3 regions of the Pseudomonas sp. CH61 genome follow, and region 2 is predicted to be linked to each of the others. Evidence: riboswitches for the same ligand, from Rfam matches in the RefSeq annotation. Region 2 holds a riboswitch; each other region holds the start of a gene.

Region 1 (10,622 bases), 1.0 Mb from region 2:
TGGTGCTGGTGCCGATGCTCGCCAAGCAGTTGCTGCGTTTGTACGAACTGGCGCCGCAAATGCTCGATTGGCTGCAGCACACTGCAGTGCCGTGGGCGCAGTCGAAGCTGGGGTTGTCGGACGGTTTCTGGAAGTTCGATAAGGTCAAGGCTGCGATCAGCGAGCACATGGGTCAGACCACCGACATTGTCGGCGTGGTGCTGAGTCAGGCAACGGCCTCCAGTCTGGCGTTGATCGGCTGGCTGGCCAATCTGGTGCTGATCCCGGTGGTGAGTTTCTACCTGTTACGCGACTGGGACGTGATGATGGCCAAGATCCGCAGCCTGCTGCCGCGTGATCGGGAAGAGACCATCGTATCGTTGGCCGGTGAATGTCATGAGGTACTGGGCGCGTTTGTGCGCGGTCAGTTGCTGGTGATGGTGGCGCTGGGCGTGATCTATGCGGCAGGCCTGATGATTGTCGGACTGGAGCTGGGGCTGTTGATCGGTTTGATCGCCGGACTGGCTGCAATCGTGCCGTATATGGGTTTCGTGATCGGTATTGGCGCGGCACTGATTGCCGGGCTGTTCCAGTTCGGCGGCGATCTGTATCCGATGGTCGGGATCGTTGCGGTGTTCATGGTCGGTCAGGCGCTGGAAGGTATGGTGCTGACGCCGTTGCTGGTGGGCGATCGTATCGGTCTGCATCCGGTGGCGGTGATCTTTGCGATTCTGGCTGGCGGCGAACTGTTCGGTTTCACCGGCGTGCTGCTGGCATTGCCGGTGGCGGCGGTGATCATGGTGCTGGTGCGCCATGTGCACGACTTGTACAAGGATTCCGACATCTATAGCGGCGTTGACGATCCGCAGTTGTAATGGCACAGGGGCGGCCCGGCGAATCGCCGGGTTGGCCCGCGTCCTGCGGGTGGTGGCGCCAAAGAATCTGTCATAAAACCAGTGCGTTAACGCAAACCTTTGATTTTGCTTGGACTCTGTCGCATTGTGCGCTCGGCTTCACGGGTATAAACTTCGCAAACTTTACACAGAGGCCACTAACGGTTCCTTGAGAACTGTTCAGTCAGCATGAAACCGATTCAGCTGCCCCTAGGTGTGCGTCTGCGTGACGACGCCACCTTCATCAACTACTACCCAGGCGCCAATGCCGCTGCACTCGGCTATGTCGAGCGTCTATGCGAAGCCGACGCCGGCTGGACAGAAAGCCTGATCTACCTGTGGGGCAAACACGGCGTAGGGCGTACGCATCTGTTGCAGGCGGCGTGTCTGCGATTCGAGCAGATGGGCGAGCCGGCGGTGTACCTGCCGTTGGCAGAGTTGATGGATCGCGGTGTCGAAATCCTCGATAACCTTGAACAGTACGAACTGGTTTGCCTGGATGATTTGCAGGTGATCGCCGGCAAGGCTGACTGGGAAGAGGCGATGTTTCATCTGTTCAACCGTCTGCGTGACAGCGGTCGGCGCTTGCTGATTGCCGCTTCCACCTCTCCGCGTGAACTGCCGGTCAAACTGGCTGACTTGAAATCGCGCCTGACCCTGGCGCTGATTTTTCAGATGCGTCCGCTTTCCGATGAAGACAAATTGCGCGCCTTGCAATTGCGCGCGTCGCGTCGTGGTCTGCACCTGACTGACGAAGTCGGGCATTTTATTTTGACTCGCGGCACCCGCAGCATGAGTGCGCTGTTTGACTTGCTTGAGCAGCTCGATCAGGCCTCGTTGCAAGCGCAGCGCAAGCTGACTATTCCGTTTCTGAAAGAAACCCTCGGCTGGTAGCCATCCCTTTGGTTCTGCGGCTTTCAGCGTGTCTCGGCATATTTCAGGCGCCAGAAAATCCGCTTTCCTGCAGGGTGTGCAGGGCGCGTATCGGTTCAAATGGGCTTAAGCGCTTAGATGTAAACGAGAAACCGAGAAGTCACAAAAAGATCGATTGAATTTGCAAATGAGGTTGATAGCGGGCATAGTCTCGGCTTCTTTACAACTATCAGCCACGGTCGTGCCCATGCTAAAGCGCTTCGCACCCCTCGTGCCTCTCGCACTCGTCACCCTGTTGTACGGTTGCGCTGCTCATTCTCCAGTTCAAGAGCAGCCTCAACAGGTTAAAAATTCTGCCACGGCTCAGTCTTCCGTTATTTACCAGGAAGAGTTGGATACCGAAAAAGAACTCAACGAATTCAATGGCAAGAAGCCTTATCAGCTTCCTGTTCTGGCCGACAGCATCCTCGAACGCGGCATGTCCCTGATCGGTACCCGTTACCGTTTCGGCGGTACCTCTGAAGCCGGTTTCGATTGCAGCGGTTTCATCGGTTATCTGTTCCGCGAAGAAGCTGGCATGAACCTGCCGCGCTCGACACGCGAAATGATCAACGTCGATGCGCCGCTGGTCTCGCGCAGCAACCTTGAGCCGGGCGATCTGCTGTTCTTCGCCACCAACGGTCGTCGCGGTCGTGTCAGTCACGCCGGGATCTACCTCGGTGACAACCAGTTCATCCACTCCAGCAGTCGTCGCAGCGGCGGTGTTCGCATCGACAGCCTGGGTGACAGCTACTGGAGCAAGACTTTCATCGAAGCGAAACGCGCATTGGCCAACGCTCCGACTGTAGTTACTGCTCGCAAGTAATTCCCTTGATGTCGCTGCGTTCGCGGCGACAATCAGGCTTCCGGCAACGGAGTAGACGTATACTTTACAAGGTGAAGTTAAAGTCTTACTTGAAGTTTGCCGCGTAGCCGCTAGAATCCTGAATCTATATTGATGGCAAACCGCCTGCGTGCTCACGCAGGCGGTTTTCTTTTCTGTCCATCGGCAGAAAAAGCCGCAGCCAGATCAGGATGTTCTGCTTATGACGATGACGGCCCGCCTCACATTGATCTTCTTCGCAGCGCTGCTCAGCGCCTGCGCCAGTCGCACACCGCCTCCTGCGCCGGTGGTTCGCGCGCCGGTCGTGTTCGGCCCCTCCCAGGCTTTTTCACCGGCTGCTGAAGACGTGCTGTTTCGCGCGCTTGGCCTGGTGGGCACGCCTTATCGCTGGGGCGGCAATACGCCGGATTCGGGGTTTGATTGCAGCGGGCTGATCGGTTTTGTCTACCGTGATGCGGCGGGCATTTCTTTGCCACGTTCGACGCGTGAGTTGATCGTCATGCAGGCACCGAATGTCGGCAAGGAAGGCTTGCAGACTGGCGACCTGATTTTCTTCGCCACCAATGGCGGTTCGCAGGTCAGTCATGCGGGGATTTACGTCGGCGAAGGGCGCTTTGTGCATGCGCCGGCCACGGGTGGCACGGTGAAACTGGACAGTCTGTCGAAGGCGTACTGGCAGAAAGCTTATCTGAGTGCCAAGCGGGTGTTGCAGCCGGAGCATCTGGCGCATAACCCTTAATTCAAGCCGCACACAATCCAATAATGTAGGAGTGAGCCTGCTCGCGATAACGGTCATTCAGTTAACGATGATGTCGACTGATATGGCGCTATCGCGAGCAGGCTCACTCCTACAGTTGTTTGTGCATGGCGAAAATTATTTGCTGGCCGACACTCGCCACACCTTATTGCCAACATCATCCGCCACCAGCAAGCCACCTTGCTGATCGATCACCACGCCCACCGGGCGGCCCAATGCATTCTCGTCCTTGTCGAGGAAACCGGTCAGCACATCCACCGGTTTGCCGCTCGGCTTGCCACCGGTAAACGGCACGAAAATCACTTTGTAGCCACTGTGCGGTTTGCGGTTCCACGAGCCGTGCTGGCCAATAAACGCGCCTTCCTTGAACTGCGCCGGCAGGTTGTTGCCCTCGGCGAACGTCAGGCCCAAAGACGCAGTGTGCGGCCCGACTGCATAATCCGGGGCGATAGCTTTGGCCACCAGGTCCGGATTTTGCGGCGACACACGCACATCGACATGCTGGCCGTAGTAACTGAACGGCCAGCCATAGAAGCCACCGTCCTTCACGGAAGTGATGTAGTCCGGCACCAGATCACTGCCGATCTCGTCGCGTTCGTTGACCGCTGTCCACAGCGCGCCACTTTTCGGCTCCCAGGCCAGGCCATTGGGGTTGCGGATGCCCGAGGCGAAGATGCGGTGATTGCCGGTCGCCCGATCGACTTCCCAGATCGCGGCGCGGCCTTCTTCCTTATCCAGACCATTTTCGCCGACGTTGCTGTTCGAGCCGACCGTGACGTACAGCTTGCTGCCGTCCTTGCTGGCGATGACGTTTTTCGTCCAGTGGTGATTCAGCGTACCGCCGGGCAAATCGACAACCTTGATTGGCTGTGACTTGATCTCGGTCGCGCCGGGTTCGTAGTTGAAGCGCAGCAGGCGATCGGTATCGGCGACGTACAGGTCATTGCCAACCAGCGTCATACCGAACGGCGAGTTGAGGTTCTGCAGGAACACCGTGCGGGTTTCTGCGACACCATCATGATCGGCGTCACGCAGCAAGGTGATGCGGTTCGGACTCGGCACGCCCGCGCCAGCCTTGCCCATGACCTTTTTCATCACCCAGCCACGAATGCCGCTGCTGTCATCCGGTTTTGGCGGGGCATTGGTTTCCGCTACCAGCACATCGCCATTGGGCAAGACATAGAGCCAGCGCGGATGGTCGAGGCCTTCCGCGAATGCAGCGACTTGCGTGCCAGTCGCTGCCGTCGGTTTAGCGCCCTCCGGCCAGCCGATCGCCGGGGCAATGTTCACCGTCGGAATCAGGGTCTTGTTTGGTTCAGGCAATTTCGGTGACGGGCCGGTGCCGTCGGAGACTTGCAGGCTGGAGGTCTCACCGCAGGCGGCGAGCCCTCCGGCGAAGGCGATGACAAAAACGAGCTGGGGCTTGCGCATTGCTGATCTTCCCTATGAATGCATTCCTAATCATAGAGGAGGGCGCAAGCCCGATGGTTCAACTGCTCAGCCGCGGGCTTCCTTGAACAGCACGGCGATGCCCGGGTGATAATTGCCGGCTTCGCTGCGCAACTTGCGGTAGGCGTAAGGGAAATACCAGGCGACCGCGCAGGTGTGTTCCTTTTGCAGGTCGTCGACCATGTCCTGCAACTCTTCGGGGCTGGCGCTGTGCTGGGCTTTTTGCGGCGCGACAAACAGGCAGCCGAGCTTGAGATCGCTGGCATAGCTGATGCGTTTGGCGTCGTTGGTGATGTCCAGCAGGGCTTGAGTCAGATTCAGGTTGGTAACCTTTGGCCAGCGCTGGGTGGCCTGGATAAAGGCGCGGTCTTCGGCGCTGGCCAGAAACAGATCGGCGCGAGCGTTGCGCTCGCCTTCTTCGTTCTGCTTGCGCGTGGCAGTTTCGTTCAAGGTAACCAGCTCAGCCATCCAGGCTGCGGCCGAGAGCAGTCCGAGATTGGCTTTCTCGTCATGCCAGTAAGGCGTGTCGCTGTCGCCGCGCACCGCGTTGTAGCGGTCGATACAGTCAAACCAGCGTTCAAGCACCGGGCGCAGGAATTCCAGGCGCGGGTTGCTGATGATCATGCCTTGCATCGTCATCATCCTTTATTGTTGTAGTGGGCTTTTCGGAAAAAGCATGGCTCTTTGATATCATTTGTATCAGTGTGGCACAAGATTGGCGGCAGAGAATTGATCAGCGGCAGTTATTCGCCCGATGGCCGCCTCTTTAATTGACGCTCCACCCCCAACCCTCTAACCTTCGCGGCTTGTTTCAGGTGCTCTGTGACCTGCGTCGACAGAGTGAAACAGGGAAGCCGGTGAGGGTTGTCTTCAAGCGAAGAACCACCACGATCCCGGCGCTGCCCCCGCAACGGTAAATGAGTAAAAACTGCGCCTTGAGCCACTGCCTCGAAAGAAGCGGGAAGGCGCGCAGTCAGGCGAAACGCCGCTCATGAGCCCGGAGACCGGCCTGATCCATCCAGCGGCATCACGGTGGGCGATGCCAGGCTTTTTGCCGTCTATTCTTGTGCCTGCCCGCCGTTATCCAGCCTCAACGGAGAGCTCCCCCATGACTGATTCCCCCGAGCGCGACGAACGCCATCTGGCGCGTATGCAGCGCAAAAAAGCCGTGATCGACGAACGCATCGCCAACTCACCCGACGAGTGCGGTCTGGTGCTGGTGCTGACCGGCAATGGCAAAGGCAAAAGCAGCTCGGCGTTCGGCATGCTCGCCCGCGCCATGGGCCACGGCATGCAGTGCGGTGTGGTGCAGTTCATCAAGGGCCGCAATAGCACCGGCGAAGAGCTGTTTTTCCGCCGCTTCCCTGAGCAGGTTCGCTTCCACGTGATGGGCGAGGGCTTCACCTGGGAAACCCAGGATCGTCAGCGCGACATCGCCGCTGCCGAAGCCGCGTGGGCGGTTTCCCGTGAGCTGCTGCGCGATCCGTCGATCGGTCTGGTGGTGCTCGACGAACTGAACATCGCCCTCAAACACGGCTACCTCGATCTCGATCAGGTGCTCAGCGATTTGCAGGCGCGTCCGCCGATGCAGCACGTGATCGTCACCGGTCGCGCGGCCAAGCAGGAAATGATCGAAATGGGCGACACCGTGACTGAAATGGGCATGCTCAAACACGCCTTCCAGGCCGGCATCAAAGCGCAGAAAGGCGTCGAACTTTGAATCAACCACGTCACTGCCCGGCGGTCCTCATTGCCGCGCCGGCCTCCGGTCAGGGCAAGACCACCGTCACCGCCGCACTGGCCCGTTTGCATCGCAATCAGGGACGCAAAGTGCGCGTGTTCAAATGCGGCCCGGACTTTCTCGACCCGATGATTCTCGAGCGCGCCAGCGGTGCGCCGGTGTATCAATTGGACATGTGGATGGTCGGCGAGCAGGAAAGTCGTCGTCTGTTATGGGAAGCCGCTGCCGAGGCGGATCTGATTCTGATTGAAGGCGTGATGGGCCTGTTCGATGGCACGCCGTCCAGTGCTGATCTCGCGCGGCATTTTGGTGTACCGGTGCTCGGAGTTATCGACGGCACGGCGATGGCGCAGACCTTTGGTGCGCTGGCGCTCGGCTTGGCCAAGTATCAGCCGGATCTGCCGTTTGCCGGTGTGTTGGCCAACCGCGTTGGCACTTTGCGTCATGCGCAATTGCTCGAAGGCAGTCTCACGGAAGGTTTGCGCTGGTACGGCGCATTGTCCCGCGAGACCGGCATCGAATTGCCGAGCCGCCATCTCGGTCTGGTCCAGGCCAGTGAACTGAATGATCTGGATGTGCGCCTCGACGCCGCCGCCGATGCATTGGCCAGCAGTTGCGAGGTAGCGCTGCCACCGGCCGTGGAGTTCGCCGCGCCGGACGTCATTGCGGTAGAGCCGCTGCTGAAGAATGTGCGAATCGCCGTCGCCCGTGATGAGGCGTTTGCCTTCACTTATGGCGCGAGTCTGGATCTGCTGCGCGCGATGGGCGCCGAGTTGAGTTTCTTCTCGCCGATTCGTGATTCGCAATTGCCTGAGGCGGACAGCCTGTATTTGCCCGGTGGGTATCCGGAACTGCACCACGTTGCGTTGTCGCAGAACACCGTGATGCTGGAGGCGATTCGTGCGCATCATGCGGCGGGGAAACCGTTGCTCGCTGAATGTGGCGGGATGCTTTATCTGCTGGATTCTTTGACTGACGTTGAAGGCACTCGCGCTGAGTTGGTTGGGCTGCTTAAGGGCGATGCGGTGATGCAGAAGCGTCTGGCGGCACTGGCCCTGCAAGCGGTCGATCTGCCGGAAGGTTCGCTGCGTGGGCACACTTATCATCATTCGCTGACGACTACCGAACTGGCGCCGATTGCACGGGGTTTGAGCCCGAATGGTGGGCGTGGGGCCGAGGCGGTTTATCGGGAAGGGCGGATGACGGCTTCTTATGTGCACTTTTATTTCCCGTCGAATCCGGCGGCTGTCGCTGCACTGTTTGCGCCTGACTCCGAAGTCGCTTTCGCGAGCAGGCTCGCTCCCACAGTTGAAACAGTGGTGACTGAAGCAATGCAATCCCCTGTGGGAGCGAGCCTGCTCGCGAAGAGGCCATGACCAACAACGCATTCTCCGAAGCCGAGCGCCAAGCCGTCTATAAAGCCATCGCCGAACGCCGCGACATGCGCCACTTCACTGGCGGCACGGTCGAGCCGGATCTGCTGCGCCGACTCTTGGAAGCCGCCCACCAGGCCCCAAGCGTCGGCCTGATGCAGCCTTGGCGCTTTATCCGCATCAGCGACCGCAACCTGCGCGGGCAGATCCAGAACCTAGTGGAAGAAGAACGCATCCGCACCGCCGAAGCCCTCGGCGAGCGCAGTGACGAGTTCATGAAACTCAAGGTCGAAGGTATCCATGACTGCGCCGAAGTGCTGGTCGCCGCGTTAATGGACGATCGCGAAAAACACATCTTCGGTCGCCGCACGCTGCCGGAAATGGACATGGCCTCGCTGTCCTGCGCGATCCAGAATCTTTGGCTGGCCTCGCGCGCCGAAGGTCTGGGCATGGGCTGGGTTTCACTGTTCGAGCCACAGGCACTGGCTGATCTGTTGAAGTTGCCCGAAGGTGCAAAACCTCTGGCGGTTTTATGCCTGGGTCCGGTCAAGGAATTCTATCCGGCGCCGATGCTGGTACTCGAAGGGTGGGCGCAAGCGCGTCCGCTCAATGAGTTGCTGTACGAAAATTATTGGGGAGTGAGTCAATGAGTGTGGCGTTGTTGAGTGTCGCCGCAGTGGCGCTGGATGCGCTGCTCGGTGAACCGAAACGCTGGCATCCGCTGGTGGCGTTCGGCAATTTTGCCGGGCGCATCGAGCAACGTTTCAACGCCGGTGGCCGGGGCTGGCGCAGCCATGGCGTCACTGCGTGGGTGATCGCGGTGCTGCCGTTGACCTTGCTCGCCACGGCGCTTTCCTGGGCGCCGTACGTGGGCTGGGTCGTCGAAATTCTTGCGTTGTATTGCGCCCTCGGCATGCGCAGCCTCGGCGAACATGTCGCGCCGGTGGCCGCTGCTTTGCGCGCAGATGATCTGGACGAGGCACGCAAGCGTGTTGGCTACCTGGTCAGCCGCCAGACCGATGAACTCGACAGCACTGCCGTCGCTCGCGCTGCCACCGAGTCGGTGCTGGAAAACGGCAGCGATGCGGTGTTCGCCGCGCTGTTCTGGTTTGTCGTGGCGGGTGCGCCGGGCGTGGTGCTCTATCGCTTGAGCAACACGCTCGATGCGATGTGGGGCTATCGCAACGAACGTTTCGAACGATTCGGCTGGGCCGCAGCAAAAATCGACGACGTGTTGAACTACATTCCTGCGCGTCTGGTGGCATTGACCTATGCGCTGCTGGGCAAAACCCGACTCGCGCTGAAGTGCTGGCGCACACAGGCGCCGAAGTGGGATAGCCCCAACGCAGGTCCCGTGATGGCGGCCGGTGCCGGTGCACTGGGCGTGGAGTTGGGTGGGCCGGCGATTTACCACGGCGAACTTCACGACCGTCCGCAGCTTGGCGAGGGCGCAGCGGCTGACGCAGATTCCATCGACCGTGGCTGGCAATTGGTCCAGCGCGGCGTATGGTTATGGTTGCTGATTCTCTGCGTGGGGGCTGAATTCTATGCTTGAGCACGGTGGCCGGCTGCGCAAGGCGGCACTCGATTACGGCATTGCCGAGGCTGACTGGCTCGACCTGTCCAGCGGCCTCGCGCCGTGGCCATTCCCGATCCCGGAAATCCCGCTGCGTGCCTGGGCGCGCCTGCCGGAAACCGATGACGGTCTGGAGCAAGCCGCGTGCGATTACTACGGTGCCGCGCAAGTGCTGCCGGTGGCCGGTTCGCAAATGGCCATTCAGTTGCTGCCGCGCTTGCGCCGGGCCGGCAAAGTCGGCGTGTTGTCACCGTGTTATGCCGAGCATGCCGAAGCCTGGCGCCGTAGCGGTTACATCGTGCGTGAAGTGCTGGAGCAGGAAGTCGAATTTTTTCTCGATAGCCTCGACGTGCTGGTGGTGGTCAATCCGAACAATCCGACCGGCCTGAGCCTGACCCCGGCACGCCTGCTTGACTGGCATGCGCGGCTCGCCCGGCGCGGTGGCTGGCTGGTGGTCGATGAAGCTTTCATGGATAACACGCCGCAACTGAGCCTGGCCCCGCATGCCCATCAAGTCGGGCTGATCGTGTTGCGTTCGTTCGGCAAGTTTTTCGGGCTGGCCGGGGTGCGTCTGGGCTTTGTCCTGGCCGAGCGCAGGTTGCTCAAACTGCTCGCCGAACAGGTCGGGCCTTGGGCGGTGAGCGGGCCGACGCGGGTGCTCGGGCAGGCGTGTCTGCAAGACACCGAAGGGCACACTCGCCAACGGATTCGCAGCGATGAAGCCAGTGAGCGGCTGGCGGCGTTGCTTGAGCGCTACGGCTTCAAGCCGCATGGCGGTTGCGCGTTGTTCCAGTGGCTGATCACCGAGCATGCCGAAGTGCTGCACGCATTCATGGCCCGTCGCGGCATTCTCCTGCGCCTCTTCACCCAAAACAGCAGTTTGCGCTTTGGCCTGCCCGCCGATGCGGCTGAAGAGGCGCGTCTCGAACACGCTTTAAGCGCTTTTGCCAAGGATCACCCATGACCACCCTGATGGTGCAGGGCACCACTTCCGATGCCGGTAAAAGCACACTGGTGACGGCGCTGTGCCGCTGGGCAACCCGGCAGGGCGTGGCAGTCGTTCCGTTCAAGCCGCAGAACATGGCGCTCAATAGCGCG
Region 2 (10,622 bases):
TTTCGACAGCAACTGTGTGGCAACGCCCACCGCGCGGGAGGCGTCGGTCACATAAACCACCGCATCGTTGCTGTACTTCGGCTCGATCTTCACCGCGGTGTGCGCTTTGGAAGTGGTCGCGCCACCGATCATCAGCGGCAGGTGGAAATCCTGACGCTGCATCTCGCGAGCGACGTGAACCATTTCATCCAGCGACGGCGTGATCAGGCCGGACAGGCCGATGATGTCGCACTTCTGCTCTTTGGCCACCTGCAGAATCTTCTCTGCCGGGACCATCACGCCGAGGTCGACGATGTCATAGCCGTTGCAACCGAGCACCACGCCGACGATGTTCTTGCCGATGTCGTGGACGTCGCCTTTCACGGTTGCCATGAGGATCTTGCCCTTGGCTTCTGGCTTGTCGCCCTTTTCCAGTTCGATGAACGGGATCAAGTGGGCCACGGCCTGCTTCATCACACGGGCGGATTTCACCACTTGCGGGAGGAACATTTTGCCGGCGCCGAACAGGTCACCGACGATGTTCATGCCGGACATCAGCGGGCCTTCGATCACTTCGATCGGGCGGGCGAACGACTGACGGGATTCTTCGGTGTCTTCAACGATGTGCGTGGTGATGCCTTTGACCAGCGCATGTTCCAGACGCTTGTTGACCTCCCAGCTGCGCCACTCTTCGGTCTCGGCTTCCTTGACGCTGCCGTCGCCCTTGTACTTGTCGGCGATGGCGAGGAGGGCGTCGGTGCCTTCCGGGGTGCGGTTGAGGATCACGTCTTCGACGGCGTCGCGCAGCTCTTGCGGGATCTGGTCGTAGATCTCCAGCTGACCGGCGTTGACGATGCCCATGGTCAGGCCCGCGCGGATCGCGTACAGCAAGAACACCGAGTGGATCGCCTCGCGCACCGGGTTGTTGCCACGGAACGAGAACGACACATTGGACACGCCGCCCGAGGTCAGCGCATACGGCAGTTCGTCGCGGATGTAGGCGCAGGCATTGATGAAGTCCACAGCGTAGTTGTTGTGTTCTTCGATACCGGTGGCGACGGCGAAGATGTTCGGGTCGAAGATGATGTCTTCCGGCGGGAAGCCGACTTCATTGACCAGAATGTCGTAGGAGCGTTTGCAGATTTCTTTCTTGCGCGCTTCGGTGTCGGCCTGGCCAGCTTCGTCGAACGCCATCACCACCACCGCCGCGCCGTAGCGCTTGCACAGTTTGGCGTGGTGGATGAACTGCTCGACGCCTTCTTTCATGCTGATCGAGTTGACGATGCCCTTGCCCTGAATGCACTTGAGGCCGGCTTCGATCACTTCCCATTTAGAGGAGTCGATCATGATCGGTACGCGCGAGATGTCCGGCTCACCGGCGATCAGATTGAGGAAGGTCACCATGGCCTTCTTCGAATCGAGCATGCCTTCGTCCATGTTGATGTCGATCACCTGCGCACCAGCCTCGACCTGTTGCAGGGCGACTTCCAGCGCTTCGGTGTAGTTGTCTTCACGGATCAGACGGGCGAACTTGGCGGAACCGGTGATGTTGGTGCGCTCGCCGACGTTGACGAACAGCGAGCTGCGATCGATGGTGAACGGCTCCAGACCCGAGAGGCGGCAGGCCTTGGGGATGTCCGGAATCTGCCGTGGCGCATAACCGGCGACGGCTTTGGCGATGGCTTCGATGTGGCCCGGCGTGGTGCCGCAGCAGCCGCCGACGATGTTGAGGAAGCCGCTCTGGGCGAATTCTTCGATGACCTTGGCGGTTTCCGACGGCAGTTCGTCGTACTCGCCGAATTCGTTCGGCAGGCCGGCGTTCGGGTGCGCGGAAACGTGGGTGCTGGCCTTGTTCGACAGCTCTTCCAGGTATGGACGCAGCTCACTGGCGCCGAGCGCACAGTTGAGGCCGACGGAAATCGGCTTGGCGTGCGCCACCGAGTTCCAGAACGCTTCGGTGGTCTGGCCCGACAGTGTGCGGCCGGAGGCATCGGTGATGGTCCCGGAAATCATGATCGGCAGTTCGATGTGCAGCTCTTCGAACACGCCTTGCACGGCGAAGATCGCCGCTTTGGCGTTGAGGGTGTCGAAAATGGTTTCGATCAGGATCAGGTCGGCGCCGCCCTCGATCAGGCCTTTGGTGGCTTCGGTGTAGTTTTCCACCAATTCATCAAAGGTGACGTTGCGGTAGCCCGGGTTGTTGACGTCCGGCGACAGCGAGCAGGTGCGACTCGTAGGACCGAGCACGCCGGCGACAAAACGTGGCTTGTCCGGGTTCTCGGCGGTCTTGGCGTCGGCGACCTTGCGCGCCAGACGTGCGCCTTCTACGTTTAGTTCGTAGGCCAGTTCTTCCATGCCGTAGTCGGCCATGGAAATGCGCGTGGCGTTGAAGGTGTTGGTTTCGAGGATGTCGGCGCCGGCATCCAGATAGGCTTTCTCGATGCCGCCGATCACGTCCGGACGGGTGATCACCAACAGGTCGTTGTTGCCCTTGACGTCACTCGGCCAGTCCGCGAAGCGTTTGCCGCGATAATCCTGTTCTTCGAGCTTGTAGCTCTGGATCATCGTGCCCATGCCGCCGTCGAGTATCAGGATGCGCTCTTTGAGTGCTTGCTTGAGAGCTTGAAGGCGGACGCTGCGATCGGACATTTGGACTACTCGGAAAGACCATTACGAAGGAGCGGGATCATAGCAAACCTGTGCGCTTTTGGAGCATGTGGGGCTTTTGCATGAATATCGCTCATGTTGGTACGGGCGTCATACTGTAGAATCGCGGCGTTTTTTTACAATCGGGATCAGCAGCATGTCTTACCGCGTCATTGGTTTTGTGTTGCTGTTTCTCAGCTGGGGCGCCGTGGCGCAAGAGCCAGCGACTGTGCCGGGCATTTCTCAGTCGATTTCGTACGTCCGCGACATCCAGCCAATCTTCACCGAGAAGTGCGTGGCCTGCCATGCGTGCTACGACTCTGCCTGTCAGCTCAACCTGGGCAGTGGCGAGGGCGCGGCCCGTGGCGCCAGCAAGATGCCGGTTTACGATGGCGAGCGCACACAAGCGGCACCGACCACTCGGCTGTTTTACGACGCCTTCGGCAAACGTGCCTGGCAGCAGAAAGACTTCTATTCGGTGCTCGATGCCCAAGGCAGTCAGGCGGCGCTGATGGCGCGCATGCTCGAACTCGGGCACAAGACGCCGCTGACGCCCAACGCCAAACTCCCGGAAGAGATTGTGCTGGGCCTGAACCGCGAGAACATGTGCTCGCTGCCGGCCGAGTTTGAGGGCTACGCCGGTGCCCATCCGAAAGAAGGCATGCCGCTGGCGGTGACCGGGCTGACCGATCAGCAATATCAGACGCTGCAGCGCTGGCTGGCCTCGGGTGCGCCGATTGACGAACAAGGCCTGGCGCCGAGCGCGAAAGAGGCGCTGCAAATCGTCCAGTGGGAAAATCTGCTTAATACTCCCGGCGCCCGGCAGAGTCTGGTCGGACGCTGGCTTTACGAGCACTTGTACCTCGCGCACATCTATTTCAAGGATGGCGAGCCGGGGCATTACTTCCAGTGGGTGCGTTCGCGCACACCGAGCGGGCAGCCGATCGACCTTATCGCCACTCGCCGCCCCAACGACGATCCGGGCACTCAGGTGTATTACCGTTTGTGGCCGGTGCAGGGTGTGATCGTGCATAAAACCCACATCACCTATCCGCTGAGCGCGGCGAAGATGGCGCGGGTGAAAAGCCTGTTCTATAGCGGCAACTGGCAGGTTAATGCGCTGCCCGGTTACGGCCCGCAGAGCCGTGCCAATCCCTTCGCGACGTTCGAAGCGATTCCGGCGCAGGCGCGTTACCAGTTCATGCTCGACAACGCCGAATACTTCGTCCGCACGTTTATTCGCGGCCCGGTGTGCCGTGGACAGATTGCGACCGACGTGATCCGCGATAACTTCTGGGCACTGTTCCAGGCACCGGAACACGACCTCTATATCACCGACCCGAACTATCGCGGCCAGGCCACGCCGCTGTTGGCCATGCCGGGGCAGAACGACGATGTCGGCAGCGTGTTGAGCCTGTGGCGCAACTACCGCGACAAGCGCAATGAATATGAGGCTCTGCGCCGCGACAGCTACGCCGATCTCCCCGCGCCGAGCTGGTCGACCCTGTGGGCCGGCAATGACAACGCGCTGCTGAGCATTTTTCGCCACTTCGACAGCGCTTCGGTGACCAAAGGCCTGATTGGCGAGGTGCCGCAGACGATGTGGTTGTTTGACTATCCGCTGCTGGAACGCACCTATTACCAGTTGGCGGTCAACTTCGATGTGTTCGGCAACGTCTCCCATCAGGCGCAAACCCGTCTGTATTTCGACCTGATCCGCAACGGCGCCGAGCAGAACTTCCTGCGCCTGATGCCCGCTGATTCGCGCGAAGACTATCTCGACGATTGGTACCAGAGCGGTGGCCAGTTCAAGATGTGGCTCGATTACGAGGCGATTGACGACGATAAGCCGACCGCGTTGAAGCTCGATGAGAAAGACCCGAAATACGACTTCGCCATGCAATTGCTGGCGCGTTACGGCGATCTCAATGCGCGGCCCGATCCGATCAACCGTTGCGATGGCGCTTATTGCTCGCGGCCGAATATCGACCTGGCGCTGCAAAATGCCGAACAGGCGTTGAGCCGACTGACTTCGCGCCCGGCCGCCGGTTTGAAGGTGATTGATCAGCTCCCGGAAGCGACGATGCTGCGCATTGAAACCGCCAGCGGCAAACGCGAGGTCTACAGCCTGTTGCGCAACCGCGCGCACAGTAACGTGGCGTTCCTGCTCGGCGAGTCACGGCGTTATCAGCCCGGGCTGGATACGCTGACCATTTACCCGGGCGTGCTCAGCAGCTATCCGAACTTCATCTTTAATGTCCCGGCCGATCAGGTGCCGGCGTTTGTCGATGCAATGGAAAACGCCAAGGATGCGAACCGCTTCGAGAAAATCGTCGAACGCTGGGGGATCCGCCGCAGTCATCCGCAATTCTGGTTCTATTTCCACGATTTGAGTCAGTACATCCACGAAACCGAACCGGTGGAAGAGGGCGTGCTGGACATGAATCGCTACGAGAATCTTTGATCGTTTGAGGCGAGGCTGCTGTCCCAACTTCAAGCGACACTGCAAAACCCCTGTAGGAGTGAGCCTGCTCGCGATAGCGGAGAATCAGGCACTGGAGATGTTGAATGTGCCGCCGCCATCGCGAGCAGGCTCACTCCTACAAGGGATCTGCGGTGGTTTCAGGAATTGTGGACGGGAGCGGCCGATGTTGATTTCAGTGCAAGCCCTGCGTGCGCTGGCCGCGTGGACGGTGGTCTGCCACCACTTCATGCAGATTTTCTTTGACTTCAAAGCACGCGGGCCAATCGGGCAGCTGTTCATCGACAAGGGCGCGGTAGGCGTCGATATCTTCTTCGTCATCAGCGGTCTGGTGATTTTCCTCTCGACCGAGAACAAACCGCTGCCGCCCGCGCGTTTTCTGTTGTATCGGCTGTTTCGCATCGTCCCGGCGTATTGGCTGTACACGCTGTTGATGGCGCTGCTGGTGGTGTTCGCCCAGCCGTTGCTGCCGGATCAGTCTGTGGACTGGAGCCATTTGCTGCTGTCGTTGCTGTTCATTCCGACTGAGAACCCCGGCGGCTACGGCCTCTATCCGACGCTGAATGTCGGCTGGACGCTGAATTACGAAATCCTGTTTTACGTGTTGTTCGCTTGGGCGTTGCTGTTCCGTCTGCAGGTGCGCCTGCTGGTAGTCGCGGCGCTGCTGTTTGCGGTGAGTCAGGCCTGGACCGGGTTTGGCTGGATCAGCGAGTTTTATCGTTCGGACATTGTTTATGAGTTTCTGCTGGGGATTGGCATCGGCATGCTCTATCGCCGGGGCTGGATTGGCGCGGGACTGTGGCTGCCACTGGCAGCCATCATCGCGGCGTTGCTGGCGATTTATCATTGGGCACCGGCGCCCAGGCTGCTCAACTGGGGCGTACCGAGTGCGGTGCTGGTGATGGCGTGTATTTCACTGGAGCGTTATGTCGAGCGCAGCCGGGTCCTGAAACTGCTCGGCGATTGCTCGTATTCGGTGTATCTGATGCACGTTCTGGTGCTGTCGGCGGGCGGTTATCTGGCCCGGCGCTACGCTATCAACCCGTATTTGTTGTTTGTCGTGTGTGCGCTGGCCATCGGCGTTGGCTCCTGGTTGAGCTACGAATGGGTGGAAAAACGCAGCTATCGTTGGCTCAAGGCGCGGATCGACGGCGGGGCGGACGAGAATCTTTCCCGACAAAAATACTAGGACTTTGTCCGGCGCAACGATTGGCGTAAACTGCGCCCAAGCCTGCGAGGAGTTTCCATGACCGCTATTACCATTACCGACGCCGCCCACGATTACCTGGCTGATCTGCTCTCCAAGCAGAACACCCCGGGCATCGGCATCCGCGTCTTCATCACCCAGCCTGGCACCCAGTACGCCGAAACCTGCATTGCCTACTGCAAGCCGGGCGAAGAAAAACCTGAAGACACCGCGCTGGGGCTGAAAAGCTTCACCGCTTATATCGATCACTTCAGTGAAGCGTTTCTCGATGACGCCGTGGTCGACTACGCCACCGACCGCATGGGCGGCCAACTGACCATCAAGGCGCCAAACGCCAAAGTGCCGATGGTCAACGCCGACAGCCCGGTCAACGAGCGCATCAACTACTACCTGCAAACCGAAATCAACCCGGGGCTGGCCAGCCACGGCGGTCAGGTCAGCCTGATCGATGTGGTTGAAGACGGCATCGCCGTGCTGCAGTTCGGCGGCGGCTGCCAGGGCTGCGGCCAGGCGGACGTGACCTTGAAGGAAGGCATCGAGCGCACCTTGCTCGAACGCATCCCTGAACTGAAGGGCGTTCGTGACGTGACCGACCACACGCAGAAAGAAAACGCCTACTACTAAGGTGTTCGCTGCGGACATGAAAAACGGCGCCCCGTGAGCGCCGTTTTTTTATGGGTGAAATGTACTGACGCCTTCGCGAGCAGGCTCGCTCCCACCTTTGGAATGCGATCAAATGTGGGAGCGAGCCTGCTCGCGAAGGGGCCTTTGATCGTTCCCACGCTCTGCGTGGGAATGCAGCCCGGGACGCTCCGCGTTCCAATTTATGGTCTGTAGAGGTGAGCATGCCCGGCGCGATACAGCGATGACTCGCTAAACACCTCACTGCCCAAAACGCGACCCACCAGAATCAACGCCGTACGCCGAAACCCTTTGGCCTCGACCTTCCCAGCGATATTCGCCAGCGTCCCCACCACCCAATCCTGATCCGGCCACGTCGCCCGGTGAATCACCGCGATCGGGCAATCCGCGCCGTAATGCGGCAACAGCTCCGCCAGAATCTTCTGCAGATGGTTGACGCCCAGATGAATCGCCATGGTCGCGCCGTGCTGCGCCAGACTGCCGAGTTCTTCGCCTGCCGGCATGGCGGTCTTGTCGGCGTAACGGGTCAGAATCACGCTTTGCGAGACGTCCGGCAACGTCAGTTCCGCGCCGAGCAACGCGGCACAGGCTGCCGTCGCCGTCACCCCGGGAATGATCTCGAACGGAATATTCAGCTCACGCAGGTAACGAATCTGCTCACCAATCGCACCGTAGAGACTCGGGTCGCCGGAGTGCACCCGCGCCACATCCTGGCCCTTGGCATGCGCGGTCTTGATCAGGTCGATGATCTGCTCCAGATGCAGTTCAGCGCTGTTGACCACCGTCTCGGCTTGATGGCCGTCGAGCACCGCCGCCGGCACCAGCGAGCCTGCATAGATAATCACCGGGCAACTGCGGATCAGCCGCTGGCCTTTGACGGTGATCAGTTCCGGGTCGCCGGGGCCGGCGCCGATGAAGTAGACGGTCATCTTTAAATCCTTGGAAAAGAGGCGCAGCAACGCTTCAGATGAAGATTGCTCATGATCGATGGCGGGGATTATCGGGACTTTACGCCGCGCCGGCCAATGCCAACGTGGCCTGAGCGTATTTTTGCCGGGAAATCAGCAGTTTTGCCGGTGCCTGAATCAGCTGTTCGGCGAGTGCCAACGCTGCACTTTCTGCCACGCCGTAGCAACCGGTGCGTTCGTAGGCGATCTGCGAATGGTGGCTGAGTCGTTGCTGATAACTGGCCAGTTCTTCACTGCTGAAATACAGCAAGGGCAAAGCCAACTGAGTGGCAAGTTCTTGCAGGCCCGGCTCGTCGCGCTTGAGGTCGATGCTGGCCAACGCCTTGACCGTTTCAAGCTCTATGCGGTGCGCCTGTAAGGCTTGGTCGAGTAACGCGCGCAGCGTGCTGGCCGGACAGCCGCGCTGGCAGCCCAGACCGACCACGAAGGTCGGCGCTGCGCTGTCATCGGTCATGCGTGGTATTGGCCAGCGCTTTTGCGGCGGAACAACCAGGCGCTGATCAGGCCCAGGGCCAGCCAGAACGCCACGTTGGTCAACTGCGAAGCGATTTTGAACTGGGCTTCCAATGCCTCCGGCGCGAGCATCGAATGCACTTCCGGCTGCGGTGCGCCGATCACGTGCGGCACGGCGAGGATGGCCACGCCGAGGATTTTCATCAGCCAGTGGCGGCTGAATGCAATCAGCGACAGGCCGACAGCGGTCGAAGCGGCGGTGCCGATCCACCACATCTGGCGTGAAGCCAGATCAGCAGCGGCAGTGCCCGGCAATTCGGGTGGCAGGCCCATCGTCGGTGCCAGTACGAATGTCGCGTAACCAGCCAGGCCCCAGAGCAAGCCTTGCGAGGTTTTGGTCGGTGCGCGCAGGGTGTAGAGGCCAGCGAGCATCAGGGCGAAACCCACCGCAACCACCAGATTGCCGCCTGTGGTCGAGACCACGCGCTGCCAGCCGTCTTCCGGCTCCCAGGCTTCGGCGTCGTGGGTGTGCGCAGCCACGCCAGCGGCGTGTTCGTGAACCGCCACCGGCTCGGACTTCTCGAAGGTTTCCGCCTGCAGAATCAGCGGCGAGACCCAAAAGCTTTGCAGCAGGGTGAGGAGCAGGGCGGCCAGCAGACCGGTGAAACCTGCGGTTTGCGCAATACGCTTGATCATGTCGACAGGTCTCAGTGGCACGGGAACGCGGCGCTGTGGCGGGTATCGTGGGCGGCGTTGTGCACCGCTTCGATGTGCGAGAAACCGGCGAAGTAGACCAGGCTGGCACCAAGGATCGACGCGAAGATCGCGGCGCTCAGGCGTTGGCTCAGGGTGGCGGTGCTGGAAATTTTGTCCGTGTTGCTGCCGGTGCTGCTGATGATCGACATGGCGCTTCCCTCTGGAATGTCAGTGGGTGAATCGAGCGCATGAAAACCCCTGCGGGTCGGGCTCGCAGAGGTTCGAACAGCGCCCGCCCACCGCGGGTTTGTTATGTTCAGCGACGCACGAGGTGCGGGCTGTGTGTTGCGGGCCGGTCTCCGGGCTCACGAGGGGTTGGCGTCAGGCCGACCTGCAAGCGTCACCTTCCCATGTCTTGCTGACACAGTGGTTTTGACGCTTCGCTCGCTTACCGTTGCGGGGGCAGCACCGGACTGACATGGGCTTGAGTAAAGCACATGATTCACCGGTTTCCCGTTTCACCCTGTGAAGGGCACCCGTAACAAGTTGTGTAGGAGAGCATGGGTTGGGGATTTTAGTCAATTTTGTGGGGGGGCTTATCCGTTGCTGCGGGTGTTGCTGATTACGGTTCCGCCCTTACGGCGGGTCACTTTTGGCAAACGCCCCAAAAGTAACCAAAAGGTCTTCGCCCTGACGTTCGGCCCGCTCGCTAAAGCTCGGGGTTCCTTCGCTCCGGGATCGATCCGGGCGCAGCGTCTCCGGTTTGCTTCGCTGCACCTACTCCCGCTGTGTTTGGCTGCGCCAAACGGTCGCTGCGCTCCCACCCCCGGATCAATCCCTCCACTCAGCCTGCCGACGGGCTCCAAGATCAAAAGCAGGCGAGCTGACACTCGGCCTATTGAGTGGTGAGGAGCGGGTGTTGGACTTTGGTTTTGTGGTGGATTTGCCCCTCACCCCAGCCCTCTCCCGAGGGAGAGGGAGCCGATTTGTGGGCTTTTCAAAATCTGAGTTCGACTCGGTATTGCACGTCGGCGTAGCTCTCCCAAACACCCCGATCAGTCCCTCTAACCTCATGGATAGGGGCCCGATTTTTTTGCTTTTTTGAGCCTGAGTTCAACGCGGTATTGCACGTCGGCGTAACTCTCCCAAACACCACCGTCAGTCCCCTCTCCCTCCGGGAGAGGGCTAGGGTGAGGGGCTCTTGATCTGGCTCTTGATCTTGCTTCGGCTTTTGATCTTTTGCCCCTTCGGTAGGCCGAGCGTAGGTGTTCATCCGGGGGTTAGGCGCGTAGCGCCGTGCGGCGAAGCCGCATTCATCGAGAGGAGGTGCAGCGAAGCAAACCGTAGGCGATGCCCCCGGATGGACACCGTAGCGAGGGAACACTGAGCCTCAGCGAAGTGCCGTACGCCGGGGCAAAGCCTTTTGCTTACTTTTCGGCGTCTGGAAAAGTGAGTCGCTGTAAGAGCGAAACCGGCAGCGGCGGCACCCGCAGCAACGGATATGCCCCCATAACCAAACCCCAACCCCATTGACCCATAACCACCCGAT
Region 3 (10,622 bases), 760 kb from region 2:
ACCGCTTGATAGGCGAACGCGGTGTCGTTGGGGGGCGTCAATGCTGTTCTCCTTGATTGTCAGCCTACGAAGCAAACGGAAGATTGTGCCAAAGCAGTCAGCTGTCCGTTTGCGCCGCCGCCCAGTGCTTCATCTCTTCAGCAATGAAGTGATTGACTAGGTCGCTGTACATTTTCTCAATGGCATCTGCATTCAAACCTTCGTTTTCGGCCCAGTCGCGACGGGTTGCCAACATCGCCTGAAAACGCTCCGGTGCCCGCACTGAGGTCGCCGAGGTCTTGAACTTCGAGGCAGCGAGTACGTACTGAAAGCGCTTGCCCAGCAGTTTGATCACCGCTTGATCGAGCCGGTCGATTTCATTTCGAATATCTTGCATGTCTGCACAGTCGGTGGGTTGTAACGTGTTGATGACGTCCATGTGCGTCTGAGCCTCTCGAGTTGTTGTTGATATTGCGGCGGGTTGTCAGTGGGTAAGAGCAGCGTTGTTTGTCACTTTGCCGGAATTCTGAAAAAAACGCTCAGGGCGGCATGGCTCAAGTGCTGCGGACGACTGCTGATCCAGCAGCTCTTCACTGGCGAGGCGCCCGACGATTGCCGCCAGCGTCACGCCGGGATGCATCGCACAAACGTAGACCCCGCCGACACCGGGCAAGTAACCGACCACGGGGATGCCATCAGCGGGCATGGGGCGGATTCCGACGGCGACGGTTTGCGGCGAAATGGAAACCACCCCGTGAAGTTCTTTGCGTATGGCTTCGGCGGTTTGCCGGGCGATGTCAGTCGGCGAGTTGCCTGGCGTCTCTCCCCAATAATCTTCAGCGGCCAGCAACGTGCCGTCGGCGCTTTGCCGAATTTCCATTTCGGGGCTGGAGATGATTCCTTTAACGAGGCCCGGTTGGGTTTTGTAGCGGATGAAAATGGCAGGCGAGGCGTCGATGGGCAGGGAGGCGTTCAGCAACTGCGTCAACTGCCGGGTGCCAGTCCCGGCGGCAAGCACAACAAGGTCGGCATCAAACGTGCCCGCTGTGGTTTCAACGCCGGTGACATCTGCGTTGCAGGTTTTGAAAGCGGTCACTCGGGTTTGCGTGAGCAATTGCGCCCCTAGCGCCCGGGCGCCGGCAATCAAGGCGTGGGTGGCCTGCACGGCGTCGAGTGCGCCTTCTTCCGCGCGATACAACGCGCGGGGAGGGGGATTTTTCAGGTTGGGCTCGCGGGCAAGCACCTCGGCCGACGATAACAATGTCGCCGACGCCGGATACTCTGCTGATTCGCTGTACGACAGCGCTCCGGTCCAGCGAATCTGCAAATCCGGCAGCTCGGTTTCGAGTCGTCGGTAGGCTTCTATGGCCATACCGCGCAACTGCGCAATCGGATCAGCGCCGGCGTGCGTAGTATTGATCCAGGCGAAAGAGCTTGCCGTCACGCCGCTCGCGATCTCGTCAGCCTCGATCAGCGTGACGTGCGCACCTTTGCCGGACAGGTGATACGCAATAGAGGCACCGATGATGCCTGCACCCACCACCACAATTCGCCGATGTGCTGTCTTTTCCATTGCAACATTCCCTGTTTTCGAGGTGCCGATCCTGCAACAGGGGGGACGCTGCGAGCAACCAGAAAAAAGCCCGGCCAAAGCCGGGCTCGTCCACTTGCAACGGATCAAGCAGCCATATTCCCCGCCGCCATTTCCTTCTTGCAGCTGGCCTTCATGGCTTCCATCTGCGCGCCCAGTTCTTCGAGTTTTTCCTTGCCCAGAAGCTTTTTCGCCTGAGGAAACATTTCCGTCTCTTCCTCTTCGATATGGTGCTCGAGCAGTTCCTTGACCACTTTCACCCGACCGGAAAATTCCGGAGTGCCCGGGTCGGTCAGTTTCAGATCGGGCAGCACCAGTGAGTCCACGGTGCGGTGTTCTTCCTTGGCTTCGAAGTACATGACGTCCTGTTCCTTGCTGCCGGCGGCCTTGAACGCGGGGTAGAGGATTTCCTCTTCGAGGCGGGTATGGATGGAGATTTCCATTTCCAGTTTGCCCAACAGCTCGACGCGTTTTTTCAGCGCGCGCTCGGTTGAATCACTGAGTTGGCTAAGGATGTCTTTGACTTTTGCATGATCGGCTTTGAGAAGGTCGATGGCGTTCATGGCGTTGCCTCTGCTGTCACGGAGTGAACACAGGCCGTTGTTTCACGGCGCTGTGAATGCCCTGATTCAGTCGCATTTGCCATGCCAGGCCGTGGCGAATGCTCAATCGCTCTGGATCAAGGGCTTGCGCCGACACGGGCAAAAAGCCTTCGTGCAGCCTGCATGAAGAGGACATTGCAGGCATTGCAGATCACGGCTTCGTCAGATGACAAGCGCCGCGTGCCGGGCAGTCAATCGGATTACGACGCTGAATGACTGACATGCTTGGGCCCCGCCAACGCCCAGGCAATCAAGCCGAACAACGGCACAAACACGATCAGCACGATCCACACGCCTTTGTTGCTCGCTTTCCCCTCGCTCTTGCGCACCCGATTGATGGCCCAGAGTTCGATTAGCAGAAGAACTGCCGCCAGTACGATCCACACGGTTTCGATTTGCATTGGCTACCTCCTGATGGTCTGTGCGTTAGGTGGCGTGCGGTGCGACGGGTTCATTTATTTTTGTTCAGGGCATTGAGCTGGCGAGCGAGCTCCAGTGCCACCCGACCGCTGTTAAAGGTCGGCAGCAGGTGAGTGAAAGGGATGTCGATCATTCGGTTCTCGCGCACCGCGCGCAGTTGCGACAACACCGGGTCGTGGGTCAGCAGATAGCGTTTGCGCCTGGCGGGCGACCATTCGGCGTCGGCCAGCAGGATCACGTCCGGGTCGCTGGCCAGCAGGGTTTCGCTGTTGACGGTGACTCGATAGAGGTTGATGTCGGCGAACACATTGCGTGCCCCGGCAGCCGCCAGCAGCGGAGTGACAAATCCGCGTCGGCCTTCGCTGTCGAGGCCTTTGACTTCGCTGTCGAGATAGAACACGGACAACGGTTTACCCGCACCGGCCAGGACTCGGGCGCTGGCAATGTCCTTTTCCATGGAGACGATCAACGCTTGGGCTTTTTGCTGCTGGTGCAGCAGCTTGCCCAGCGTCAGCAAGTCATTGCGTACATGCGCGAAATAATCCAGCGAATGCCCGTTGCAGGCGGACTCCAGCAGATACGAACCCACGCCATTACGCGCCAGCCCCGAGCGCGAAGTCACCCCGTCGCCGAATGCCGTGGCAAACCCGCCGATCACCAGATCCGGCTTCTGTGCGTAAAGCACCTCGCTGGCCGGGTACTGCCGCGCGATTACCGGTACGCCGAAATACACGGACTGTCGCTGCCCGGCAGCGGTGTCATCCAGATACGCCACGCCGACCAGCGCTGGCCCGGCACCCAGGGCGAGTACGAGATCGGCCGCATGCTGATTGAGCGCGACGATGCGTGAGGGCGCAGCGGCGCGCCAGTCTTCGCCGCAATTACGGTAAGTGTCGGCGAGCGCGGGCGCGGCGCAGAGCAGGGCACTCAACAACATCCACAACCTGCTCATGGCCGCGCCTTGATCAGCAAATCCGCAACCACTTCACCGCCCACCAGATGCCCTTCGACCAGCCGCTGCACCTCTTCATGGCTGTGCACGCCATACCAGCAACGCTCCGGATACACCGTCACAATCGGCCCCAGATTGCACGGGAACTGGCAGTGCGTACGGGTCAGCAGCACGCCACCCGGCGTCTCGATGCGATCGTGCGCGAGCAAATGCCGGCGCAAGGTTTTCCATAACTGCAAGGCACCACGCTGGGTGCAGCGCGGGCCGGTGCAGAGGAACACATGGCGCGCATGCTCGGGCACGTGCGACCAGTCCGGGTGCGTGTCGACGCCGTCGACGGTTTTGATCTCACTCATCAGAAGCGGTACGTGTAGCGCACTTCGGAGGTGAACGGCCGGCCGAGGTTGTCGACGTTGCTCGAACGGCTGGTGACGTAATCGCGGTCGAAAAGGTTTTCCACCAGCAGGCTAACGCGGTGTTGGTGGGCGTTGTCGAGATAGCGATAAGCGTCGGCGTCGACCACTGAATAATTGCCGTACTCGACCTGCTTCGAGCTTTTGATATCGCGGATATAGCGGATCGCACCGCCAATGCCCCACAGGCGATTTTCCGATTCATAACCCACGCGCGAACGGGCGAAGAAGCTCGGGATGTCATTGATCGTCGCCCCCGTGCGCGATTCGGTGAGGTTGCGGGTCATGTCCGCTTGCAGGCTCCACTGATCGTTGAGCGCCAGTTTGGCGTCGGCCTCGAAACCGCGCATCTGAATCGTGCCTTCACCGTTGACCCACTGAATGCCGTCGAGGGTGATCAGGTCGTCGATTTTGCGTTTGAACAAGGTCACGCTGGCGCTGAATTCGCGATCGAGCAGAAAGCCTTTGTAGTCGACACCGAGTTCAGCGTTGCGGCTTTTTTCCGGTTTGAGATTGCGGTTGCCGATCTCGTCGCCCGGCTCGTTGACGAACAGTTGCTCGGCGTTCGGCAGTTTGTAAGCGCTGCCGTATTGGCCGCGCACCGACCAATTGTCATTGAGGTCATACATCGAAGTGAGCATGCCGACCGTGGCACTGTCGCCGCCGCTCATGGCTTCGTGGCGCACACCGATGCTTGGATGCCAGTCGGGAAGAGCGTCGATCTGCGGGCGCAGTTGCGTGTAGAACGCATGGGCTTCGGCCTTGTCGTTGTCGATGATCAGCACATCGTCCTGGCCCTTGAACCATTGGTTGTCGGTACCGAACACCAACACATGGCCACCGGGCAATTCTGCTTTGCCTTCGGCCTGCACGCCCCAATCGGTGAAGCCCCAATAGTCGTTGTGGTTGATGACCTTGGTGCCGCCGCCGGCGACGTTGTTGACCCGCGTGTAGCGGGTGTCCCAGTCGTTGATATGGCCTTTGACGAAGTAGCTCAGGCGTTCGTTGATGTTCTGCTCGAACGTTGCTGTGGCGATCTGCTGCACGCGGTCGTTGGTGGTCTTGTGATTGTCGATCGGACGGGCGAAGTCGAGATTGGCGTCGGCGTATTGGTAGAACAGTTCCAGCCGCGCATCCTCGCCAAACGACTGAATCGCCTTGCCGCCGAAGGTGGTGACCTCGTAGGCGCGGTTCTTCTCGCTGACGTTTTTCATATCGCGGTTGCGATAGGGCTGGTAACCGTCAGAAACGTTATGGCTGATGTACGCGAGCAAACCGAGATCACCGAAACCGTTCGTGAAGATGTTCTCGACGCGGGCGTCTTCGGTGGTGCCGCCGAAACTGTCGACGCCCAGATTCACCTCGCCGGAGGCTTTGCGCGATTGCGGGCTGCGGGTGACGATGTTGATCACGCCCGACACGGCCTGCGTGCCGAACAACAGGCTCTGGCCGCCCTTGAGCACTTCGATGCGCTCGATGGCGTTGGCCGGCAGGGTGTCCAGATAGAGGCCGCCGTACAGGCGATTGTTCAGGCGTACGCCGTCAAGCAGGATCAACGTGTCGTCGTTGCGCCCGCCCAGCAGTGAATAAGTGCCGTAGTCGAACGGACCGTTTTTCGGTGCGACGTACAGACCGGGAATGAACATCTGCATGACGCGGCTGACATCGGCGCTGGGGCCGGCACGTTCGATCTGTTCGCGGCTGACGATCTCGACCTTGCTGCCGAACTTCGCCATCTCGGCGACGGTGGTGGATTCCACAGACGGTGCAGAAACGATTTGTTGATGGAGTTCCAGCGGCGCGTCGTCGGCCAGTAGCAGCGGGCTGAACAGGCAGCCAAGGAACAGGGTTGGAGCAGAAGTGTTGAAAGGTCGAATCATTGTCTTCTCGAAAAGGATCTTCGCAGAAGAGCATGCAGGAGAAGGCATCGCGCACAGCCAATACCGGCCCATGCCCGCCCACCGCAGGATTTTGCCAAACAAAATTTCAGGCCGGTCTCCGGGCTCGCGCGTATCGAGGCTTTCACCTTCCCATGGCCGTCTGGCCACAGTGGTGTATCGAAAGCATCACGCGCATACCGTTGCGGGGGCAGCACCGGACTTGTTCGAAAAGAACGTACCGGTTTCCCGTTTCACCCCATGCACGGCGGCATGGGACACCTGAAACTGGGCGGCATCTGAACATTCGACAGACCGTTCGTCAACTTGCCGGTGCCGACTCTTGGTCCGCGAATTACCAACTTTGGAAATAACTACTAAGGTCTATAGCGGTCATCACAGCGCAATATCGCGCGGCGTCGACAGGCGTGAGGGATACGCCAGACACGCTGAACAGGGAGGTTTTCATGCAAGGTGCCAGCGGCCATTCTTACGGCGGGCACGCCCCGCATTTCATCCGCAATGCGTTACTGGTCGCCATGGCCAACACCCTGATGCTCGCAGATGCGCAGGCCGCGTGCGGGCCATTGGCGGCGGGTGCCTATAACGTCTCGCAAACCTGCTTGCCTGCCTCCGGTGTCGATGCGTCGATCAGCACTCAGACGGGCACCACCATCAGCACCACCGCCGGCTCCTCGCTGAACAGTCGCGGCAACAATGCCAACACCACGCTGACACTCAGTGGCACCACGGTGGACAGCACACCCCCGACGGCTGCCAACGCGGTGTTTGCCAATGTCATCGGCGCCACTGGCAACGCTAGCCTTAGCGTCAACGGCGGGACCAACACTGTGAATGTCGGCGGCAGTGGCCTGGACGCGATGGCAATGACCAACGCCAGCGCCGGGTCGTCGACGTTTTCAGTGAGTTCCGGTACCACGCTGAACATCCTCAACACCGTGGTCGGCAATGAACACGACGGCATCGACATCAATGCCAGCGGCGGCGGCGCGATCAATCTGAACCATCAGGGCAGCGGCCAGATCACCTTGCTCGGCGGCAACGGTATCTGGAGCAAAGCCACGGGCAGCGGCGAGACCAACGTTAGTGTCGGGAGTGGCGTGAGCATTCTGGTCAACAACGATGATGCACTGTCGGCCGGGTCTCCGATCGGCGATGAAACGTTGCCCACGGCAGGCATTGGCAACCACGCCGGCGTGCATACCCGCGCAGTCAATGGCAACACCACACTGATCAATGCAGCGAACGTTCAAAGCATCGGCATGAACGCGTTTGGTCTGTTCACCGAAGGCGGCAATGGTATTACCCGCCTCACCAACAGCGGGACGCTGACTACCAGCGGCCTCAACGGTTTCGGCATTCGTTCGTTTGCCACGGTCGGCAGCATCGCCATCGTCAACAGTGGCGCTATCACGACGACGGGCGGCGCCGCGCACGGCATCTATGCCAACGACAACGTCGGCGGCAGTGGTTCGATCAGCATCGACAACAATGCCGCCATCAACGTCGGCAGCACGGCCAATACCGCCGGTTCGCGGGCGATCTACGTGATCAAGCGCGGCACCGGTGATGTCGCGATCACCGGTAGCGGCAATATCAACGTCCTCGGCGACATCAACACCACCCGGGCTTACGCGATCATCGTCAGCGCCGAAAACAACAATGTCTTGATCGATTACTCGGGCGATCTGTTCGCCAGCGGTTTCGGCGCGGGCGGCATTCGGGTCGACTCGACCGGGGGTAATGTTCAGGTGAACTATCGCGGCGACCGTATCGAAACCCTGCACAGCAACGCCAACGGCATCTATGCCTCGACGCAGTCGCCGACGGGCACGGTCAACGTCAATTCCGGCGGCACGATCATCACCCACTCGAACGCCGGTTCGGGCGACGGCACGGGCATTGGCGCCTTTGGTATCCAGGCGCTGACGCTGGGCGGCGACGTGGGTGTCGTGTTCAACGGCCCGCTGATCGACGTCAACGGCCAGGGCGCGGCGATTCTGGCCGGCAATGCCTTCAACTCGGGCAGCGGGCTGGGCACATTGAATGTCAGCAACAGCGGGGAATTGATTGCGCGGGGCAATGAACAGCGCGGCATCCGTACGCTGTCGGTCACTGGCGCGCAAAGCGTGGTCAACAGCGGCGCGATCCAGACACTCGGCGCCAGCAACAGTCAGGGCATTCTCGCCGCGGCCTCGGGTGCAGCGGATCTGACAGTCAGCAACAGCGGCGCGATCACCACTCGTGGCATTGGTTCGTCGGCCATCGACGCGTTGACCGAGGGCGGCAGCGCCACCGTGACCAACACGGCAACCCTTCAGGGCGGGCGAGGTGACAGCAGCGGCGTCGCCCTCGGCGGTGCGAGCCAGACGTTGAACAACTCAGGTGCGATCAGTGCGCTGAGTGATGTCGCCGTACGCGCCGATGCGACCACACCGGGCACGACGTTTACGCTGAACAACACCGGGCAAATGACCGGCGCCGTGAATGCCGTCAGCGCGGCCAGTTCACTGGCCAACAGTGGCACCTGGACACTGCGCAACTTTACCGACAGCAGCGGCAGTGGTACTCGCGATACCTGGGGCGTTGCCGTCAGTGATCTCGGCTCATCGGGTGCCAACAGCATCGATAACAGCGGTGTGCTTCGTCTGGCGGCGCAACCGGCGACGGGCATCGTCAACTTCAACGCCAGCGGCGCCTATCTGCCTCTGGGACAAACGGCCAATAGTCCAACGTTGGGCGGTGCCGTGCAGGGGCAGTTGCTCGGTGTGAACCGATTCACCCATAGCGGCACGCTTGACCTCGCCGCCGGCAGCAACACGGTCGGCAATGTGTTGCTGATCAGCGGGGCCAACACCGCTGGCACCGATGGCGGCGGGGTGTTCGTGTCCAATGGCGGCCGGCTGCTGCTTAACACCACGTTGAATGGCGGCGGCACGAACAGTCTCTCCGACATGCTCGTGGTGGATTCGACGACCACCGCCAGTGGCCGCACCACCGGCGTGATCGTGAGCAACGTCGGCGGGCAGGGCGAACTGACTCAGGGCAATGGCATTGCGGTGGTCGAACTGCTCAATAAATCCGAAGCCGCGAGTGACGCCAATGCGTTTCAACTGGCCCGGCGTGTCGTCGCCGGCCCCTACGAATATCGCCTGCAACAAGGTGCCGAGGATGGTAGCGGCAAGGACACCTGGTATCTGCGTTCGGACGCGGTGCCCCCGGATGGCCCTCCGGACGGTCCTCCCGGTCCTGATCCCGATCCATCCCCGGTGCCGAATTACCGCCCGGAAGTGTCGCTGTACGGCGCCGTCCCGGCGCTGGCCCTGGTTTACGGCCGGACGATGGTCGATACCCTTCACGAGCGGGTCGGTGAGGAACGTCTGAATCGCGGTGATCCGTTGCCCAAGGAAGACGAGTCGACCCTGGCGCCGTCGATGGGTTGGGGCCGGGTGATCTACCGCAGCGGCAAACAGGAGGGTGATCGCAAAAACGCTTTGGGCAACACGCCCGAATACAACTATGACCTGACCGCGTTTCAAGTCGGCACCGACCTCTACCGCAAGGACCGGCCCGACGGCAGTCACGAGCGGGCCGGGCTGTCGTTGTCCGCCGGGACCATCGACGCTGGCGTCAGCCACTACACCCGGCGCGCCGCCGGCGAAGACACCTTGCGCGCTTACGGCGTCGGCGCCTACTGGACGCACTTCGGCACCTCCGGCTGGTATCTGGATGGAGTGTTGCAAGTCAACCGCTTCGACATCGAAGCCAAACCCAACGACATGGCCAAACTGAAAACCCGCGGCTGGGGCTACACCGCATCGCTGGAAAACGGCTACCCGTACGAAGTCGACAAAGACTGGTACATCGAGCCGCAATTGCAGGCGATCTACAGCTACGTCGATCTGGACAGCAGTGATGACGTCGGCGCGAAAGTTCGCTTCAAGGACGTCGATTCACTGATCGGCCGCGCCGGCGTGCGCATCGCCAAGGACTGGGACACCGAAGGCGTCGACAAGAGCGCACGGCGCACCAATGGGTGGATCCGGCCGAGTATCTGGCATGAATTCAAGGGGCAGCCGAAAACCGAGTTTTCCTCCGAGTCGGGGTATATCCCGTTCGAATCCGACATTCAGGGCACGTGGGGTGAAGTGAATGTCGGGGTGGATTACCAGGCCAATCAGCGCACCACATTTACCGCGTCGGCCGGCTATCGCCAGGGGTTCGACGGTGACAGCCACGGGTATGACGCGATGTTGGGGTTCAAGATCAATTTCTAGGGCTTTCGGCTCCACCGCAAACCCTTGTAGGCCTTCGCCTGCTCGCGATAACGGTGTGTCAGGTGTTCATTTGCTTCTGACACACCGTTATCGCGAGCAGGCGAAGGCCTACATTGAATGGCTTGCTGACGCTCGGCCCTATATCCTTCACGCCTGTTTGAAGGATTGAATTAGGGAAGAATTGCATGCCGTTCAGGGTGATGGTGGTCGGTGGCTACGGAAATTTCGGCAGCATCGTGTGCAGACATCTGGCGCTGATGCCGGACATCGGCCTGGTGCTTTCGGGTCGTGACCCGCGCAAATTGCAGCGCAAACTCGATGAGTTGAACAGCCAATCGGGTAACGTCTGCGAAGGCTGGTGCGGTGATGCCATGGGCAGCGAATTCAAAGCCGCATTGCGGGCGATGAATATTCAACTGGTCGTGCACACCGGCGGGCCGTTTCAGGGGCAATCCTATGCGCTCGCCGAAAGTTGCATCGACGCCGGTGT

The links. A riboswitch is a leader RNA that binds a small molecule or an ion and turns the genes downstream of it on or off. The one in region 2 is predicted to bind cobalamin.
Region 1: another riboswitch for cobalamin. It lies ahead of cobO (cob(I)yrinic acid a,c-diamide adenosyltransferase); the one in region 2 lies ahead of AC5SEM_RS09535 (CbtB domain-containing protein).
Region 3: another riboswitch for cobalamin. It lies ahead of AC5SEM_RS12865 (TonB-dependent receptor plug domain-containing protein); the one in region 2 lies ahead of AC5SEM_RS09535 (CbtB domain-containing protein).

The regions. Positions count from the first base shown of each region.
Region 1 is NZ_CM182098.1:1,099,182-1,109,803, forward strand. Features, by position in the region: gene AC5SEM_RS04995 (AI-2E family transporter) at 1-854, shown strand, start outside; gene hda (DnaA regulatory inactivator Hda) at 1,062-1,766, shown strand; gene AC5SEM_RS05005 (C40 family peptidase) at 1,993-2,610, shown strand; gene AC5SEM_RS05010 (C40 family peptidase) at 2,831-3,367, shown strand; gene AC5SEM_RS05015 (PQQ-dependent sugar dehydrogenase) at 3,503-4,816, opposite strand; gene AC5SEM_RS05020 (hypothetical protein) at 4,883-5,467, opposite strand; cobalamin riboswitch at 5,631-5,861, shown strand; gene cobO (cob(I)yrinic acid a,c-diamide adenosyltransferase) at 5,943-6,554, shown strand; gene AC5SEM_RS05030 (cobyrinic acid a,c-diamide synthase CobB) at 6,551-7,951, shown strand; gene bluB (5,6-dimethylbenzimidazole synthase) at 7,948-8,598, shown strand; gene cbiB (adenosylcobinamide-phosphate synthase CbiB) at 8,595-9,503, shown strand; gene cobD (threonine-phosphate decarboxylase CobD) at 9,496-10,488, shown strand; gene AC5SEM_RS05050 (cobyric acid synthase) at 10,485-10,622, shown strand, end outside.
Region 2 is NZ_CM182098.1:2,110,517-2,121,138, forward strand. Features, by position in the region: gene metH (methionine synthase) at 1-2,628, opposite strand, end outside; gene AC5SEM_RS09505 (fatty acid cis/trans isomerase) at 2,783-5,089, shown strand; gene AC5SEM_RS09510 (acyltransferase family protein) at 5,274-6,296, shown strand; gene nfuA (Fe-S biogenesis protein NfuA) at 6,354-6,938, shown strand; gene cobM (precorrin-4 C(11)-methyltransferase) at 7,139-7,885, opposite strand; gene AC5SEM_RS09525 (cobalamin biosynthesis protein) at 7,965-8,378, opposite strand; gene AC5SEM_RS09530 (CbtA family protein) at 8,375-9,073, opposite strand; gene AC5SEM_RS09535 (CbtB domain-containing protein) at 9,085-9,282, opposite strand; cobalamin riboswitch at 9,407-9,628, opposite strand.
Region 3 is NZ_CM182098.1:2,873,194-2,883,815, reverse strand. Features, by position in the region: gene AC5SEM_RS12900 (aminotransferase-like domain-containing protein) at 1-41, opposite strand, end outside; gene AC5SEM_RS12895 (isochorismate lyase) at 98-418, opposite strand; gene AC5SEM_RS12890 (NAD(P)/FAD-dependent oxidoreductase) at 464-1,552, opposite strand; gene AC5SEM_RS12885 (PA2171 family ribosome-binding persister protein) at 1,657-2,133, opposite strand; gene AC5SEM_RS12880 (PLDc N-terminal domain-containing protein) at 2,373-2,573, opposite strand; gene AC5SEM_RS12875 (ABC transporter substrate-binding protein) at 2,624-3,544, opposite strand; gene AC5SEM_RS12870 ((2Fe-2S) ferredoxin domain-containing protein) at 3,541-3,900, opposite strand; gene AC5SEM_RS12865 (TonB-dependent receptor plug domain-containing protein) at 3,900-5,837, opposite strand; cobalamin riboswitch at 5,930-6,135, opposite strand; gene AC5SEM_RS12860 (autotransporter outer membrane beta-barrel domain-containing protein) at 6,302-10,132, shown strand; gene AC5SEM_RS12855 (saccharopine dehydrogenase family protein) at 10,318-10,622, shown strand, end outside.